3 regions of the Gottschalkia acidurici 9a genome follow, and region 1 is predicted to be linked to each of the others. Evidence: a T-box and tRNA genes for the amino acid it is inferred to sense, from the RefSeq annotation. Region 1 holds a T-box; the other regions hold tRNA genes.
The links. The T-box of region 1 lies ahead of alaS (alanine--tRNA ligase). A T-box ahead of a tRNA ligase gene usually reads a tRNA of that ligase, here a tRNA-Ala.

Region 1 (3,999 bases):
AATGGACTTTTCAAACGTCCTCAAATAGTTAAATTTATAGATATAAGTGAACTAGGAAAGGATGCAATATTTATAGAAAATGAAAGAACACTAAAAAGACATCATTCCAAGATAGAGGATCACTTTAACTATAAAGAGGCTATAGGGAAAGAAGTAATAACAGATCAAGGAGAAAGTTTAGGGTTCATCAATGATATACTGATTGATAAAAATGAAGGAGCCGTAGTTGGATTTATACTAACAGACGGTATTATAGAAGATATAAGCACTGGGAGAAAGGTACTACCATACGATAAAGATATAGTTTTTGGAGAAGATACCATCATAATAAGCACTTCACTTAATGAAAGATTTAATAAACATAAAAAAGATTACAAAAAATTACTAGAATTACTTTAAAGAAATTAGACAAAATATTAATGTACACCAAAATCTTAAGAAGAGGTGAATAGTATGAGAGGTAGATTCATATCTGGGATTGTAATAGGAGCCACTGCATCTATGGTAGCAATGACAAGTATGAGCCCAAGACAAAGAAGAAGAATGATGAAAGCTAGTAGAAGAGCTATGAGTAATATGATAGGTAATATAGGGATATAATAATAAGGCAGTTTAACTGCCTTATTATTGCATACATAGGTTGGGGAATGGATTACTTAGTATCTTTATCTAAAAACTTACAGAGTGTACTCATGGCTTTGCTTCTACTTCTATTGATATATTATTTAATAAATATAGGAAACAAATATGTTCATATAAATAAAAGATGTATTATAACAAAAAAACATATAATGACGTTTTGCTTTATAGTTTTAGGCGTTATAATACTATTTAATTTTGTTAAAGGTAAAAGTGTTTTAAAAGAGGTAGTTTTATTAATCGTATATTCTGCGATAATATCATATATTTTAAATCCTATAGTAACTTATTTAGAGAGAAAAGGTATTAAAAGAAGTATTTCGATTTTACTGATATATCTAGTTATTGCAGTTGTTGTAATATTGATTATAATGACTATAATACCTGAGATATCTAGAGAATTTGAAAAGTTAATAGATCTAATACCGAATTATAGCAATAAAATGTATGATATATTTAATAATAATTACTTAAAATATGCGAAGAGAATGGAAAATCTTCCAAAAGGATTCGATGGAATAAATAAAATTTTTTCCGAGAATTTAAACAAGTTGGAGTTACAATTATTAAAGTATTTAAGAAATACTACTAACTCTATGATAAACATAATTACAAAATCATTCAAATTGATAATAGTTCCTATAATTTCATTTTACTTTTTACAAGATAAAGAATATTTTAAAAAGAAACTATATATGCTAATACCTAAAAAGCACAGAAAAGACACTTTGAGATTATGTAGAGAAATAGATTCAGTTTTAACTAGGTTTATAAAAGGACAAATAATAACATCGATTATAGTAGGTTTTTTAACTATGGTAGGGTTATTAATTATTCGAATAGACTACGCTGTAATAATCGGATTAGTAGTAGCGTTGTTTGAAATCATACCTTACTTTGGTCCAGTTGTGGGTGCTGTGTTGACTGTTATATTTGGACTGCTAGATTCACCTTCAAAAGCAATATGGGGACTCTTAATACTTATGATAGTTCAGCAGTTAGAAAACAGTGTTATAGCTCCTAAAATAGTAGGAGAAAGTGTAGGTCTACATCCAGTAATAGTAATGGTAGTTGTAATATTAGGAGGAAGCTATTTTGGAGTACTAGGGATGATATTAGCAGTCCCCGTAAGTGCTATAGTTAAGATACTATTTTCTTTTGTAGTAGATAAAGTTTCTGAACAATAGTCTATATTGACAAAATAAGAGATTTTACTTATAATCCAATTATAGAATGATTAAAATTAATGGAAAAAATATAGAAAAGACTATGATGGGGAGAAGTAAATATGAAATGTCTTATAGAGAGAGTACCCTTTGGCTGGAAGGTACTTAGAATATCGTATTGAAGCAGCCCTTAAGTTAAAACTTCGAAATAACAGTAGAAGCTTTCGGTTATGACCGTTATATGTTAGAGTGACTATTTTAGTAAATAGGGTGGTACCGCGATTAAACTCGTCCCTAAGTTTTAGGGACGTTTTTTTGTTTTTGTGATTAGAAATGAATTAAGGACATAGAGAGGAAGATAAAACATGAAAAAACTTGGATCACATGAAATAAGAAAAATATTTTTAGATTTTTTTAAAGAAAAAGGACACTTAGTAGAAAAAAGTTTTTCATTAGTGCCTAAGAATGATAAAAGTTTATTACTAATAAACGCTGGAATGGCTCCTTTAAAATCTTATTTTTTAGGAACAGAACAACCACCAAGCAAGAAGATGGCAACATGTCAAAAATGTATTAGAACTGGAGACATTGATAATGTAGGAAAAACTGCAAGACATGGTACGTTTTTTGAAATGCTAGGAAACTTTTCGTTTGGAGACTACTTTAAAAGAGAAGCAATAAACTTAGCATGGGAACTTATGACTGAGAGATTAGAACTTCCAGCTGAAAAATTATGGGTATCTGTTTACTTAGAAGATGACGAAGCTTATGACATATGGAATAAAGAAATAGGTATAAGCAAAGATAGAATTGTTAGACTAGGAAAAGAAGATAACTTCTGGGAATTAGAGGTGGGACCATCTGGACCATGTACAGAGATATATATAGACAGAGGTGAAAAATATGGTTGTGGAAGTCCTGACTGTAAACCTGGATGTGACTGTGATAGATATCTAGAAATATGGAATTTAGTATTTTCACAATATGACAAAGATGAAAAAGGAAACTATAATCCACTAGAGTCAAAAAATATAGATACAGGTATGGGGCTGGAGAGAATATCAGCTGTAATGCAAGATACAGATAACATATTTGAAATAGATACTATGCAAGATATAATAAAAGAGGTAGAAAGTATAACAGGTAAAAAATATGTTTCTACAGATAAAGATGGTATGTCTTTCAGAGTAATAACAGATCACATAAGAGCGATGACATTCTTAGTATCAGATGGAGTAATTCCAAGTAATGAAGGTAGAGGTTATGTACTAAGAAGACTTATAAGAAGAGCTGCGAGACATGGTAAGTTATTAGGAATAAAAGGTCTTTTCTTAAATGAATTAGCTATAAAAGTTATAAATTCTTGGGGAGAAGCATATCCGGACTTAAAAGAAAGAGAAGCACAAATAAGAAAAATAATAAAAGTTGAAGAAGAGAAGTTTGAAGAAACAATAGATCAAGGTATAAATATACTAAATGAATATATAAAAGAGGTTAAAGCAAATAATAAAGATATTTTAGATGGACATCATGCATTTAAACTTTATGATACTTATGGTTTTCCATTAGATTTAACTAAAGAAATCTTAGAAGAATATAAATTAACAGTAGATGAAAATGAATTTAATATAGAGATGGAAAAGCAAAGACAAAGAGCAAGAAAAGCTAGAGAAGAAGGCGATAATCATTCTTGGAATACGGAGACTACTCTAAATATAGATAAAGATATAAAGACTATATTTGAAGGATATGAAAATCTTTCTTTAGACACTAAGATATCTGTAATAGTAAGTGATAAAGAATCTGAAAATGTATTAAAAGCTGGAGAACAGGGAATAGTGTTATTAGAAAGAACTCCTTTTTATGCTGAAGGTGGAGGACAAGCTGGGGACACAGGTACAATAACTACAAATAAAGTAAAAGCGGAAGTAGTCGATACTAAAAAAGGACAAGAAGGGCAAATCATTCATATCGTTAAAGTCATAGAAGGAACTTTAGAAGTTGGTCAAAAAGTTATAGCCGAAGTAGATGTCCTAAAAAGAGTAGATACTGCGAGAAATCACTCAGTAACTCATATTCTTCATCAAGCTCTTAAGGATGTGATAGGAGAACACGTAAATCAAGCAGGATCATTAGTATTAGCAGATAGAATGAGATTTGATTTTACTCATTTTGAAGGAGTAAGTAGAGAATC
Region 2 (3,999 bases), 1.5 Mb from region 1:
ATATATAGATATATATTCTAATAGAGATGATGCTAAACTGTACGTAAATGGCAAAGATACAGGATTACTAGTAAAAGATATTCATAACTTTGGCCCAATTCCTTTAGATGGATCCATAACCATACAGAGTAAAGCAACAGCAGAGAACGGGATAATAGAAAGTGATGAGAAAGTAGTAAATCATAGTACAAGCTACAAATTAAATTTAGAAGACAAAGAAAACTCAATTGAAGAAACATTGAATGAATTAGTATACAACTATGAAGTTGGGTTAGTAAATGCTATAAATTATAATGATTTTAGCTATGCATCACCTTATATACTAAAGGGAAGTAATCTATACAATGCCCAGCTTAAACTCATAAAGAATTTAAATGAACAAGGAATAAAGGAAGACTATATAAGCCATGAACTTATAAAAGTACAAAAAATTGATAACGCTAAATATTACCTTACGGTGTCTGAAAGTCACAAAGTGTATAAAGCTGATGGCGGTGAAAATATTGTTAAACATACATGGCAATATGACGTTCAGAAAGTTGGCGATAAATATTATTTAACTAACCTTAAGTAGGTTACCATAAGCATATTTAATTATAAGCATTTAGTTATCAAATGAAAATGCTAATAGAAAAATAAAAAATTCTTAATTAAGATAAAAGTAATAGGATAATGTTTAGGAATATAAAGAAGTTATGAGAGTAGGGATAAAGACCTATTCTCATAACTTCTTACTTTAATAAAGATTAAGACTTGATAAATAATATGGATAAAAATTTAGAAAAAGTATTGACATGATAGGTGAGATTTGATAAAGTAGTAAAAGCCGCCACGAGAGATGGCGAACAATAGAACTTTCTTAGAGATACTTAATGGAACTTAAAAGATAAATAAAAAAGTTTGAAAAAAGTGTTGACAAAGAAAAAGAAATCTGGTAAAGTAATAAGAGTCGCCACAAGAAAGCGACAAATAAAAACAAGAAGTGATAAAAAAGTTTAAAAAACTTCTTGACAAGAACTTAAAAGAATGTTAGAATAATAAAGCAGACTTTGGTCTTTGAAAATTAAACAGTAAAAAGCAAGTTAATTCCTAGAATTAATAACAAATGAAGCTCAACATCAAATAGAGCAGTCAGCAGAAGCTGAGACAGAAAACTTTTATTTTGAGAGTTTGATCCTGGCTCAGGATGAACGCTGGCGGCGTGCCTAACACATGCAAGTCGAGCGGGAAAGTCGTTACGGATCCTTCGGGTGAAAGAATGACTGGAGAGCGGCGGACGGGTGAGTAACGCGTGGGAAACCTTCCTTATACAAAGGGATAGCCTCGGGAAACCGGGATTAATACCTTATAAAACTCTAGCACCACATGGTGCATGAGTCAAAACTCCGGTGGTATAAGATGGTCCCGCGTCCCATTAGCTAGTTGGTGAGATAAAAGCTCACCAAGGCGACGATGGGTAGCCGGCCTGAGAGGGTGAACGGCCACACTGGAACTGAGACACGGTCCAGACTCCTACGGGAGGCAGCAGTGGGGAATATTGCACAATGGGGGAAACCCTGATGCAGCGACGCCGCGTGAGTGATGAAGGTCTTTGGGTCGTAAAACTCTGTCCTAAGGGAAGATAATGACGGTACCTTAGGAGGAAGCCCCGGCTAACTACGTGCCAGCAGCCGCGGTAATACGTAGGGGGCGAGCGTTATCCGGAATTATTGGGCGTAAAGGGTACGTAGGCGGCCAGATAAGTCAGGTGTGAAAGGCGTCGGCTCAACCGGCGTAAGCACTTGAAACTATTTGGCTTGAGTACAGGAGAGGAAAGTGGAATTCCTAGTGTAGCGGTGAAATGCGTAGATATTAGGAGGAACACCAGTGGCGAAGGCGACTTTCTGGACTGATACTGACGCTGAGGTACGAAAGCGTGGGGAGCGAACAGGATTAGATACCCTGGTAGTCCACGCCGTAAACGATGAGTGCTAGGTGTTGGGGGTCGAACCTCAGTGCCGCAGCTAACGCATTAAGCACTCCGCCTGGGGAGTACGGTCGCAAGACTGAAACTCAAAGGAATTGACGGGGACCCGCACAAGCAGCGGAGCATGTGGTTTAATTCGAAGCAACGCGAAGAACCTTACCAACATTTGACATCCCTCTGACAACTCTAGAGATAGAGTCTCCCTTCGGGGCAGAGGTGACAGGTGGTGCATGGTTGTCGTCAGCTCGTGTCGTGAGATGTTGGGTTAAGTCCCGCAACGAGCGCAACCCTTACCTTTAGTTGCCATCATTAAGTTGGGCACTCTAGAGGGACTGCCGATGATAAATCGGAGGAAGGTGGGGATGACGTCAAATCATCATGCCCCTTATATGTTGGGCTACACACGTGCTACAATGGTCGGTACAACGGGCAGCGAAACCGTGAGGTGGAGCGAATCTCAATAAGCCGATCACAGTTCGGATTGTAGGCTGCAACTCGCCTACATGAAGCCGGAGTTGCTAGTAATCGCGGATCAGAATGTCGCGGTGAATACGTTCCCGGGTCTTGTACACACCGCCCGTCACACCACGAGAGTTGGTAACACCCGAAGCCAGTGAGCTAACCGCAAGGAGGCAGCTGTCGAAGGTGGGATCGATGATTGGGGTGAAGTCGTAACAAGGTAGCCGTATCGGAAGGTGCGGCTGGATCACCTCCTTTCTAAGGAGAAACGCTTTTTACTGTTTAATTTTGAGAGACCAAAACTCTCAGAAATAGAAGTTACGAAGAAATCTTAGATTTCAGAGACGACTTTAGGTATGCGGGGGTGTAGCTCAGTTGGGAGAGCACCTGCCTTGCAAGCAGGGGGTCAGGAGTTCGAATCTCCTCATCTCCACCATAAAAACCTATAAGATGTTGTCGTAATTTCATTTGTACCTTGAAAACTACACAGCGAAATAGATTAAAATACAATTAACCGAGATATATTAATATATTAAGGAAAATTAAATCTCAATAATAAATTGAGTAGTGAATGTCAAACTTATTTGATATTTACTTACTAACTGGTCAAGTTAGTAAGGGCATAGGGTGAATGCCTTGGCACTAGGAGCTGAAGAAGGACGCGATAAGCTGCGAAAAGCTACGGGGAGTCGCAAGTAGACACTGATCCGTAGATATCCGAATGGGGAAACCCACTTGAGGCAAACCTCAAGTACCATATACTGAATACATAGGTATATGGGAGCAGACCAGGGGAACTGAAACATCTAAGTACCCTGAGGAAGAGAAAGAAAAATCGATTCCCTCAGTAGCGGCGAGCGAACGGGGAAGAGCCCAAACCATGAGAGTTTACTCTTATGGGGTTGCGGACATAACATAAACGGAGAGGTATTGTAACCGAAGAGAGCTGGAAAGCTCCACCACAGAGGGTGATAGTCCTTTAGGTGAAACGAGAAAACTCCAAGTTATGATCCAGAGTACCACGAGACACGTGAAACCTTGTGGGAAGCAGGGGGGACCACCCCCCAAGGCTAAATACTACCTAGTGACCGATAGTGAAGCAGTACCGTGAGGGAAAGGTGAAAAGAACCCCGGGAGGGGAGTGAAATAGAACCTGAAACCCTATGTCTACAAGCAGTGGAAGTTCTTTATATGAACGACCGCGTACTTTTTGTAGAACGGGCCAACGAGTTACGTTATGCAGCAAGGTTAAGTTGTTAAGCAACGAAGCCGAAGGGAAACCGAGTCTTAATAGGGCGATTAAGTTGTATGGCGTAGACCCGAAACCGGACGATCTATCCATGGGCAGGATGAAACGAGAGTAAAATCTCGCGGAGGTCCGAACCGATTAGCGTTTAAAAGCTACCGGATGACCTGTGGATAGGGGTGAAATTCCAATCGAGTCCGGATATAGCTGGTTCTCCTCGAAATAGCTTTAGGGCTAGCCTCGAGAAAGTGAAGTGGGGGTAGAGCACTGAATGACTGCGGGGCGCTATGCGTTACCAAAGTCTATCAAACTCCGAATACCACATTCA
Region 3 (3,999 bases), 1.0 Mb from region 1:
ACTATATAAAAGTTGCTTCTGACGGAAGACAACAAAACTTCAACACTTAACACTTTAGAAATAAAAAAGTTTTAAAAAAGTGTTGACAAAGAAAAAGAAACCTGGTAAAGTAATAAGAGTCGCCACAAGAAAGCGACAAATAAAAACAAGAAGTGATAAGAAACGACAAAAGAGTTTAAAAAATTTCTTGACAAGAACTTAAAAGAATGTTAGAATAATAAAGCAGACTTTGGTCTTTGAAAATTAAACAGTAAAAAGCAAGTTAATTCCTAGAATTAATAACAAATGAAGCTCAACATTAAATAGAGCAGTCAGCAGAAGCTGAGACAGAAAACTTTTATTTTGAGAGTTTGATCCTGGCTCAGGATGAACGCTGGCGGCGTGCCTAACACATGCAAGTCGAGCGGGAAAGTCGTTACGGATCCTTCGGGTGAAAGAATGACTGGAGAGCGGCGGACGGGTGAGTAACGCGTGGGAAACCTTCCTTATACAAAGGGATAGCCTCGGGAAACCGGGATTAATACCTTATAAAACTCTAGCACCACATGGTGCATGAGTCAAAACTCCGGTGGTATAAGATGGTCCCGCGTCCCATTAGCTAGTTGGTGAGATAAAAGCTCACCAAGGCGACGATGGGTAGCCGGCCTGAGAGGGTGAACGGCCACACTGGAACTGAGACACGGTCCAGACTCCTACGGGAGGCAGCAGTGGGGAATATTGCACAATGGGGGAAACCCTGATGCAGCGACGCCGCGTGAGTGATGAAGGCCTTTGGGTCGTAAAACTCTGTCCTAAGGGAAGATAATGACGGTACCTTAGGAGGAAGCCCCGGCTAACTACGTGCCAGCAGCCGCGGTAATACGTAGGGGGCGAGCGTTATCCGGAATTATTGGGCGTAAAGGGTACGTAGGCGGCCAGATAAGTCAGGTGTGAAAGGCGTCGGCTCAACCGGCGTAAGCACTTGAAACTATTTGGCTTGAGTACAGGAGAGGAAAGTGGAATTCCTAGTGTAGCGGTGAAATGCGTAGATATTAGGAGGAACACCAGTGGCGAAGGCGACTTTCTGGACTGATACTGACGCTGAGGTACGAAAGCGTGGGGAGCGAACAGGATTAGATACCCTGGTAGTCCACGCCGTAAACGATGAGTGCTAGGTGTTGGGGGTCGAACCTCAGTGCCGCAGCTAACGCATTAAGCACTCCGCCTGGGGAGTACGGTCGCAAGACTGAAACTCAAAGGAATTGACGGGGACCCGCACAAGCAGCGGAGCATGTGGTTTAATTCGAAGCAACGCGAAGAACCTTACCAACATTTGACATCCCTCTGACAACTCTAGAGATAGAGTCTCCCTTCGGGGCAGAGGTGACAGGTGGTGCATGGTTGTCGTCAGCTCGTGTCGTGAGATGTTGGGTTAAGTCCCGCAACGAGCGCAACCCTTACCTTTAGTTGCCATCATTAAGTTGGGCACTCTAGAGGGACTGCCGATGATAAATCGGAGGAAGGTGGGGATGACGTCAAATCATCATGCCCCTTATATGTTGGGCTACACACGTGCTACAATGGTCGGTACAACGGGCAGCGAAACCGCGAGGTGGAGCGAATCTCAATAAGCCGATCACAGTTCGGATTGTAGGCTGCAACTCGCCTACATGAAGCCGGAGTTGCTAGTAATCGCGGATCAGAATGTCGCGGTGAATACGTTCCCGGGTCTTGTACACACCGCCCGTCACACCACGAGAGTTGGTAACACCCGAAGCCAGTGAGCTAACCGCAAGGAGGCAGCTGTCGAAGGTGGGATCGATGATTGGGGTGAAGTCGTAACAAGGTAGCCGTATCGGAAGGTGCGGCTGGATCACCTCCTTTCTAAGGAGAAACGCTTTTTACTGTTTAATTTTGAGAGACCAAAACTCTCAGAAATAGAAGTTACGAAGAAATCTTAGATTTCAGAGACGACTTTAGGTATGCGGGGGTGTAGCTCAGTTGGGAGAGCACCTGCCTTGCAAGCAGGGGGTCAGGAGTTCGAATCTCCTCATCTCCACCATAAAAACCTATAAGATGTTGTCGTAATTTCATTTGTACCTTGAAAACTACACAGCGAAATAGATTAAAATACAATTAACCGAGATATATTAATATATTAAGGAAAATTAAATCTCAATAATAAATTGAGTAGTGAATGTCAAACTTATTTGATATTTGCTTACTAACTGGTCAAGTTAGTAAGGGCATAGGGTGAATGCCTTGGCACTAGGAGCTGAAGAAGGACGCGATAAGCTGCGAAAAGCTACGGGGAGTCGCAAGTAGACACTGATCCGTAGATATCCGAATGGGGAAACCCACTTGAGGCAAACCTCAAGTACCATATACTGAATACATAGGTATATGGGAGCAGACCAGGGGAACTGAAACATCTAAGTACCCTGAGGAAGAGAAAGAAAAATCGATTCCCTAAGTAGCGGCGAGCGAACGGGGAAGAGCCCAAACCATGAGAGTTTACTCTTATGGGGTTGCGGACATAACACAAACGGAGAGGTATTGTAACCGAAGAGAGCTGGAAAGCTCCACCACAGAGGGTGATAGTCCTTTAGGTGAAACGAGAAAACTCCAAGTTATGATCCAGAGTACCACGAGACACGTGAAACCTTGTGGGAAGCAGGGGGGACCACCCCCCAAGGCTAAATACTACCTAGTGACCGATAGTGAAGCAGTACCGTGAGGGAAAGGTGAAAAGAACCCCGGGAGGGGAGTGAAATAGAACCTGAAACCCTATGTCTACAAGCAGTGGAAGTTCTTTATATGAACGACCGCGTACTTTTTGTAGAACGGGCCAACGAGTTACGTTATGCAGCAAGGTTAAGTTGTTAAGCAACGAAGCCGAAGGGAAACCGAGTCTTAATAGGGCGATTAAGTTGTATGGCGTAGACCCGAAACCGGACGATCTATCCATGGGCAGGATGAAACGAGAGTAAAATCTCGCGGAGGTCCGAACCGATTAGCGTTTAAAAGCTACCGGATGACCTGTGGATAGGGGTGAAATTCCAATCGAGTCCGGATATAGCTGGTTCTCCTCGAAATAGCTTTAGGGCTAGCCTCGAGAAAGTGAAGTGGGGGTAGAGCACTGAATGACTGCGGGGCGCTATGCGTTACCAAAGTCTATCAAACTCCGAATACCACATTCATGATTCTCGGGAGTCAGACTATGTGTGATAAGATTCATAGTCAAAAGGGAAACAGCCCAGATCATCAGCTAAGGTCCCAAAGTACAGATTAAGTGGTAAAGGATGTAAGACTACACAGACAACCAGGATGTTGGCTTAGAAGCAGCCATTCATTCAAAGAGTGCGTAATAGCTCACTGGTCGAGTGGTCTTGCGCCGAAGATAACCGGGGCTAAAATCTGTCACCGAAGCTATGGGATGTGTATAACATCGGTAGAGGAGCATTGTATGTGGGCAGAAGTCATACCGTAAGGAGTGGTGGACTGCATACAAGAGAGAATGTTGGCATGAGTAGCGAAAGGTGGGTGAGAATCCCACCCGTCGAAAGCCTAAGGTTTCCTGAGGAAGGCTCGTCCACTCAGGGTAAGTCGGGGCCTAAGCCGAGGACAAAAGTCGTAGGCGATGGACAACAGGTTGAGATTCCTGTACTACCTAAATGCGTTTGAGAAATGGAGTGACACAGGAGGATAGGTGAAGCGTACTGTTGGTTATGTACGTCTAAGCAAGTAGGGAGTTCTGGTAGGCAAATCCGCTAGAACAATCCTGAGATGTGATGGGGAGCGAAAATAAGTAGCGAAGTCACTGAATCCACACTGTCGAGAAAAGCTTCTATCGAGCAAATAGGTACCCGTACCGCAAACCGACACAGGTAGGCGAGGAGAGAATCCTAAGACGAGCGGAAGAACTCTTGTTAAGGAACTCGGCAAAATAACCCCGTAACTTCGGGAGAAGGGGTGCTGGAGGCTGTGAAAGGTGCACACCTGGAGCAGCAACCAGCCGCA

Region 2: it encodes a tRNA-Ala, which carries the amino acid that the T-box ahead of alaS (alanine--tRNA ligase) is inferred to sense. The anticodon was not compared.
Region 3: it encodes a tRNA-Ala, which carries the amino acid that the T-box ahead of alaS (alanine--tRNA ligase) is inferred to sense. The anticodon was not compared.

What each region holds. Positions count from the first base shown of each region.
Region 1 is NC_018664.1:1,432,828-1,436,826, forward strand. It holds gene CURI_RS06715 (PRC-barrel domain-containing protein) at 1-399, shown strand, start outside; gene CURI_RS15785 (hypothetical protein) at 454-600, shown strand; gene CURI_RS06720 (AI-2E family transporter) at 648-1,826, shown strand; T-box leader at 1,900-2,104, shown strand; gene alaS (alanine--tRNA ligase) at 2,171-3,999, shown strand, end outside.
Region 2 is NC_018664.1:3,019,561-3,023,559, reverse strand. It holds gene CURI_RS14435 (TcaA 3rd/4th domain-containing protein) at 1-574, shown strand, start outside; rRNA gene CURI_RS14430 (16S ribosomal RNA) at 1,159-2,683, shown strand; tRNA gene CURI_RS14425 (tRNA-Ala) at 2,786-2,861, shown strand; rRNA gene CURI_RS14420 (23S ribosomal RNA) at 3,030-3,999, shown strand, end outside.
Region 3 is NC_018664.1:2,469,792-2,473,790, reverse strand. It holds rRNA gene CURI_RS11785 (16S ribosomal RNA) at 339-1,863, shown strand; tRNA gene CURI_RS11780 (tRNA-Ala) at 1,966-2,041, shown strand; rRNA gene CURI_RS11775 (23S ribosomal RNA) at 2,210-3,999, shown strand, end outside.